DNA from 2 places in the Klebsiella terrigena genome. Region 2 is predicted to be linked to the other one. Evidence: predicted binding sites of a transcription regulator. Region 2 holds the regulator's gene; the other holds the start of a gene.

Region 1 (3,421 bases), 1.1 Mb from region 2:
GCGCATGTCAGCGGGCTGGCGCTGGTGAATATCAACTCTTCGCCGGCGATCGTTGATGATGTCATCGCGCTCAGAGAGCAGTTCTCGCAGGCAGCGGACATTAAGCTGGTGGGGATTAAAATCTTCCAGGATGGCGTGATTGAGTATCCCTCTCAGAGTGCAAAGCTAAGCCAGCCGTATCTTAATCGTCCCGGCTATCGCGGCAGCGAAACGCTGGATAAAGAGAAGTTTTGCCAGCTCATTAGCAAAGCCGATGCTGAAAACCTGATCGCGCATTTTCATGCTATAGGCGACCGGGCGGTGCAGGAGTCGCTGGATGCGGTGGCCTGCGCCCGCAAAGCGAATGGCAATATGAATGTTCTGCACAGCATCACCCATCTTGAAGTGGTGAGCCCGCAAAGCCTTCCTCGTTTTCAGCAGCTTAACGTCGCGGCCTCCATGCAGCTGCTGTGGGCCGGGAAAGATAGCGATGGCGCAACGACCACGCTGCTTGAGGGCAAAGTGGCGCCGTCGTTATTGCAACATCTTTACCCGGCTGGGGATTTGTACCGTCATCATGCGCTGATTGCCGGGGCCAGCGACTGGCCGGTCTCCAGCCCCAATCCGCTGCTGGCAATTTACACCGCGGTTACGCGCACCGCTGAGTCAGGCGTGCTGCCACCGGACAGCGAAAAAATAAGCCGGGCGGCGATGCTGCAGGCCTACACCATAAACGCGGCGAAAGTGATTGGCCGCGAGCGGGAGATAGGGTCTGTTAGCGTTGGAAAAAGCGCGGATCTGGTGCTGTTCGACCGCAACCTTGAGAAGGTCAGCATTGAGGAACTGCGGGATGCCAACGTTTTATGGACGATGTTCGAAGGCCGGCAGGTGTATCGCGCGGACCCGCTTTGAGCGGCGGTTAAACCAGCACAAAGGGCTGCCGAATGGCGGCCTTTTTTGTCGCTCCGCTGGCCGCTTTTTGCGCACGAAATCAAAAAACGCATCGGCACTCTTTTATGACAACAGCCGCGTTTTAGCGCGAAATCAGGCTGTCATAAAAAGAAAATTTTTCCGTAAACTTATCGTCATTATTATGCTTAACAGATTGATTAAAAATGATTTTATTTACCATTATTCTGCGCACAACCGTCTGTCATAAAACTGTAATAAATCGTACATTTTACTGTCACCTCTTTGTCCTATTTTGCTCACCATAGCCTCGAAACAACGATTTACGAATCCAGCAGGAGACATTATGAACGTTATGCGTACCACCGTCGCAACAGTTGTCGCCGCGACCTTATCTATGAGCGCTTTTTCTGCATTTGCAGCAGCAAGTCTGACGGGCGCAGGCGCAACTTTCCCTGCGCCGGTGTATGCCAAATGGGCTGATACTTATCAGAAAGAAACCGGCAATAAAGTGAACTACCAGGGCATCGGCTCTTCCGGTGGTGTAAAACAAATTATTGCCAACACCGTTGATTTCGGTGCTTCTGATGCTCCTCTGGCTGACGACAAGCTGGCTCAGGAAGGTTTGTTCCAGTTCCCAACCGTTATCGGCGGCGTGGTGCTGGCCGTTAACCTGCCAGGCGTGAAGTCCGGCGAGCTGGTGCTGGATGGTAAAACGCTGGGTGACATCTACCTGGGCAAAATTAAGAAGTGGGATGACGAAGCGATTGCCAAACTCAACCCAGGCAAGAAGCTGCCGGCACAGAATATTGCCGTGGTTCGTCGTGCTGATGGCTCCGGTACCTCCTTCGTCTTCACCAGCTACCTGGCGAAAGTGAACGAAGAGTGGAAATCTAAAATCGGCGCGGGCTCTACCGTTAACTGGCCGACCGGTCTGGGCGGTAAAGGTAACGACGGTATCGCCGCTTTCGTTCAGCGTCTGCCGGGTTCTATTGGCTACGTTGAGTACGCCTATGCGAAACAAAACAACCTCGCCTACACCAGGCTGGTGTCTGCCGACGGCAAGCCGGTTAGCCCAACGGAAGATAACTTCGCGAACGCCGCGAAAGGTATCGACTGGAGCAAGTCCTTTGCTCAGGACCTGACTAACCAGAAAGGTGAAAATGCATGGCCGATCACCTCAACCACCTTTATCCTTGTGCACAAGGCTTCCAACAAGCCTGAGCATACGGCTGAAGTGCTGAAGTTCTTCGACTGGGCGTATAAAAACGGCGGTAAAGAAGCTAACGCACTGGATTACGCAACGCTGCCAGAAAACGTGGTTGAGCAGGTTCGCGCTGCATGGAAAACCAACGTGAAGGACAGCAGCGGTAAAGCGCTGTACTAATACTCGCTATACTTCGCGCTGCAGGCTCCGTTGCTGCGGCGCGAATTATTTTGGGTATAGCATTACCTTTGTCTAACAGGTCAGTAATATAGCGGCCTTTCGGACCCGAACTTAAAGAGTAACCTATGGCTGCAACCAAGCCGGCATTCAACCCTCCGGGGAAAAAGGGTGACATAATTTTCGGCGTGCTGGTCAAACTGGCGGCGCTGATTGTGCTATTGATGCTGGGCGGCATCATCGTTTCCCTGATTATCTCTTCGTGGCCAAGCATTCAAAAGTTTGGTTTTTCCTTTTTGTGGACTAAAGAGTGGGATGCGCCGAACGAAGTCTTCGGGGCGCTGGTTCCGATCTACGGTACGCTGGTTACCTCATTTATCGCGCTGCTGATTGCCGTTCCGGTGAGCTTCGGCATTGCGCTGTTCCTAACCGAACTCTCTCCCGCCTGGCTTAAGCGCCCTCTTGGTATTGCGATCGAACTGCTGGCGGCTATTCCGAGTATCGTTTACGGCATGTGGGGCCTGTTTATCTTTGCTCCGCTGTTTGCCACCTACTTCCAGGAGCCGGTTGGCAACATCATGTCGACTATTCCTTTCGTCGGCGCCCTGTTTGCGGGACCGGCGTTTGGTATCGGTATTCTGGCGGCCGGCGTCATTCTGGCCATCATGATCATCCCCTATATCGCCGCCGTTATGCGTGACGTGTTCGAGCAGACGCCGGTGATGATGAAAGAGTCGGCCTACGGCATCGGCTGCACCACCTGGGAGGTTATCTGGCGCATTGTGCTGCCCTTTACCCGCAACGGGGTGATAGGCGGGGTGATGCTCGGTCTGGGGCGCGCGCTGGGGGAAACCATGGCGGTCACCTTTATCATCGGTAACACCTACCAGCTGGATAGCGTTTCGCTGTATATGCCGGGCAACAGTATCACCTCCGCGCTGGCGAATGAGTTTGCCGAAGCCGAGTCCGGCCTGCACGTTGCCGCGCTGATGGAGCTGGGTCTGATTCTGTTCGTTATTACCTTTATTGTTCTGGCCGCATCTAAGTTCATGGTGATGCGTCTGGCGAAGAATGAGGGAGCACGCTAATGGCGACGATTGAGCTACAAACCACCGCCGAGCTGGCGGAGTCCCGGCGTAAAATGCAGGC
Region 2 (3,421 bases):
CTGAACTATCGGCACCGTCAGCGGGCTAACGTCCGTCAGTCGTCCGTCGGTAAAGGTCACCAGATTGACGCTTTTACTTTTCCCGGTCTCATCAAAGCTCAGGGAGATTGGCGAGCCGCTGTAGCGTATATGCTCGCAGCCGCCGACGATCTGCGCCCGGTGGATATGGCCCAGCGCGATATAGTCGACGGGAGGAAAACGGCTGGCCGGGAAGGCATCGAGGGTGCCGATGTAGATTTCGCGCACCGCGTCGCTTTTGCTGGCGCCGACGGTGGTCAGGTGGCCGCTGGCGATAATCGGCAGCGGCCGGTCGCCGCGCAGGTCGCAGGCCTGCCGGTACTGCTGCTGATAGTAGTCGCTGATGGCGGTGAGCAGCAGCTGCTGCTTTTCACCGCTGGAGTGTCCGGCCTGGCTGGTGACCAGCTCGCGCGGGCGCAGGAAGGGGACCGGGCAGAATATCGCCCCCGGCGAGCCGTCGCGCAGCGGCAGAACGAAGGGGGCATGGCCGGCGTTCGCCACGACCGTGGTTTTTAAAAAGGCCAGGATGTCGCGCGATTCATTCAGCGTGGCAACCGAATCATGGTTGCCCGCCAGCACCACCAGCCGACAGCCGGTTTGCTGGAGCTGAACCACGAAGTGGTTATAGAGCTCGCGGGCGTAGCTCGGCGGCGAGCCGGTATCAAAGATATCGCCGGCGACAATAATGGCATCGACCTCGTGAGCCTGCGCGCTGGCCAGCAGCCAGTCGAGAAAGGCCGCATGCTCAGCGGCGCGGCTTTTGCTGTAAAAGTTTTGCCCGAGATGCCAGTCAGAGGTGTGAATGATGCGCATAAATATTCCGTTGCCTAAGAGCGTTGCCGCCATTATACCATCGACGCAGGGGGAGTTAAGTGCGTGTCATAATTCAAAATCCTCGATCGTCAGGCGACCATTTTTTTCATAAATCTGTCACAAAACTGACGCATAATGGCGCCGCACTCTATACTGATGGCTAAAAAATACAGGGTAAATAATGGCGAGAAGAATTCTGGTCGTTGAAGATGAAGCTCCAATCCGCGAAATGGTCTGCTTTGTTCTGGAACAAAACGGCTTTCAGCCCGTCGAGGCGGAAGATTTTGACAGCGCGGTGAACCAGCTCAATGAACCCTGGCCCGATCTGATTCTCCTTGACTGGATGCTGCCGGGTGGTTCGGGCCTGCAGTTTATTAAGCAGCTTAAGCGTGAGGCGATGACCCGCGATATTCCGGTGGTGATGCTGACCGCTCGCGGTGAAGAGGAAGATCGCGTTCGCGGCCTCGAGACCGGCGCCGACGATTACATCACCAAGCCTTTCTCGCCGAAAGAGCTGGTGGCGCGAATCAAAGCCGTGATGCGGCGCATTTCCCCGATGGCGGTGGAAGAGGTGATTGAAATGCAGGGGCTGAGCCTCGATCCCTCCTCCCATCGCGTGATGACCGGCGAAAACCCGCTGGACATGGGACCGACCGAGTTTAAGTTATTACACTTCTTTATGACCCATCCGGAACGCGTATACAGCCGCGAGCAGCTGCTGAATCACGTCTGGGGAACCAACGTGTATGTAGAAGACCGAACGGTAGACGTGCATATTCGCCGTCTGCGTAAAGCGCTGGAACACAGTGGCCATGACCGGATGGTACAAACGGTTCGCGGCACGGGATATCGTTTCTCCGCCCGTTTCTGAATGTCGACAGGAGTGTGAACCGTGCTGGAACGGCTGTCATGGAAAAGGCTGGCGCTTGAGCTTTTCTTATCTTGTATCCCGGCCCTGATTCTCGGGGCGCTATTTGGTCATTTGCCGTGGTTCTTACTGGCGGCGGTGACCGGACTTCTTATCTGGCATTTCTGGAATTTATTACGTCTTTCGTGGTGGCTGTGGGTGGACCGCAGCATGACGCCACCGCCGGGGAGCGGCAGCTGGGAACCTCTGCTGTACGGCCTCCACCAGATGCAGATGCGTAATAAAAAACGCCGACGCGAGCTGGGCAGCCTGATCAAACGCTTTCGCAGCGGGGCGGAATCGCTGCCCGACGCGGTGGTGCTGACCACTGAGGAGGGGGCGATCTTCTGGTGTAACGGCCTGGCACAGCAGATCCTCAATCTGCGCTGGCCGGACGACAGCGGACAAAATATCCTTAACCTCCTGCGCTATCCTGAATTTGCCAACTACCTCAAAAGCAAAGATTTCAGCAAACCGCTTAATCTGATCCTTAATAACGCCCGTCATCTGGAAATCCGCGTGATGCCCTACAGCGATAAGCAGATGCTGATGGTGGCGCGCGACGTGACGCAGATGCACCAGCTTGAAGGCGCCAGGCGCAACTTTTTCGCCAACGTTAGCCACGAGCTGCGCACGCCGCTAACGGTGCTGCAGGGGTATCTGGAGATGATGCAGGAGCAGGTGCTGGAAGGGATGACGCGGGAAAAGGCCCTGCATACCATGCGCGAGCAAACTCAGCGTATGGAGGGATTGGTTAAACAGCTGCTGACCCTGTCGCGTATTGAAGCGGCCCCGGTTCTGGCGATGAACGACAAAATTGACGTGCCGATGATGCTGCGGGTTGTCGAGCGTGAGGCGCAAACGCTCAGCCAGAAAAAGCATACCCTGCACTTTGTGGTCGATGAGTCGCTGCAGGTGCTCGGTAACGATGAGCAGCTGCGCAGCGCGATCTCGAATCTGGTGTATAACGCGGTCAACCATACGCCGGAGGGAACGGAAATTACCGTCAGCTGGCAGAAAGCGCCGCACGGCGCGCTGTTTAGCGTTGAGGATAACGGCCCGGGGATCGCGCCCGAGCATATTCCGCGGCTGACCGAGCGCTTCTATCGCGTGGATAAAGCGCGCTCGCGGCAAACCGGGGGCAGCGGCCTGGGGCTGGCTATCGTTAAGCATGCGGTCAACCATCACGACAGCCGGCTGGATATTGAGAGCACGCCCGGTAAAGGAACGCGGTTTAGCTTCCTGCTGCCGGAACGTTTAATTGCCAAAAAAAGCGACTAGGCCCCGCGCTGTCAACATAACTTGTCAATGACCAGCTCCGGCTGGTCATTTTCGTTTGCAGTCAATTTTCAGCTGCGTAATTAACGAACGTCTGCTGCTTTTTTGTTCGCATGATTAGCCACATGTTTTCCTTCATTATGGTTAATAACGCTGGTTGAAATTGTAGACTTAGCATAATCATCTGCTTTTACGATCCCGCCTTGCTTTAAAACGTTATAAGCGTTTAAATTGCGCCCCATGCAGTCGTAGACAGACTGCTTTTGCGTGGTATTTCAAAAAACAATTCTTTCCCACGCCGCTTCGGGAGCATATCTCGCTGAGTTTCCGGCAATAGCCGCTGTATCATCCCTAAGGGAAGGCACGGTATTTTTCCGTTTAACACCACCACATCCACAGGCAGTA

Evidence for each region. Region 2 encodes PhoB, which activates phosphate uptake and scavenging genes when phosphate is short. Its sites were predicted from a motif close to CTGTCATAAAACTGNCNNAT; they were not measured.
Region 1: pstS (phosphate ABC transporter substrate-binding protein PstS) is a predicted target of PhoB. The motif match lies at 1,130-1,149, and genes of this name have one in related genera.

What each region holds. Positions count from the first base shown of each region.
Region 1 covers NZ_CP050508.1:5,581,859-5,585,279, forward strand. Annotated here, with positions in the region: gene HCK03_RS26130 (amidohydrolase) at 1-891, shown strand, start outside; gene pstS (phosphate ABC transporter substrate-binding protein PstS) at 1,235-2,275, shown strand; gene pstC (phosphate ABC transporter permease PstC) at 2,401-3,360, shown strand; gene pstA (phosphate ABC transporter permease PstA) at 3,360-3,421, shown strand, end outside.
Region 2 covers NZ_CP050508.1:4,463,676-4,467,096, reverse strand. Annotated here, with positions in the region: gene sbcD (exonuclease subunit SbcD) at 1-831, opposite strand, end outside; gene phoB (phosphate response regulator transcription factor PhoB) at 1,013-1,702, shown strand; gene phoR (phosphate regulon sensor histidine kinase PhoR) at 1,724-3,019, shown strand.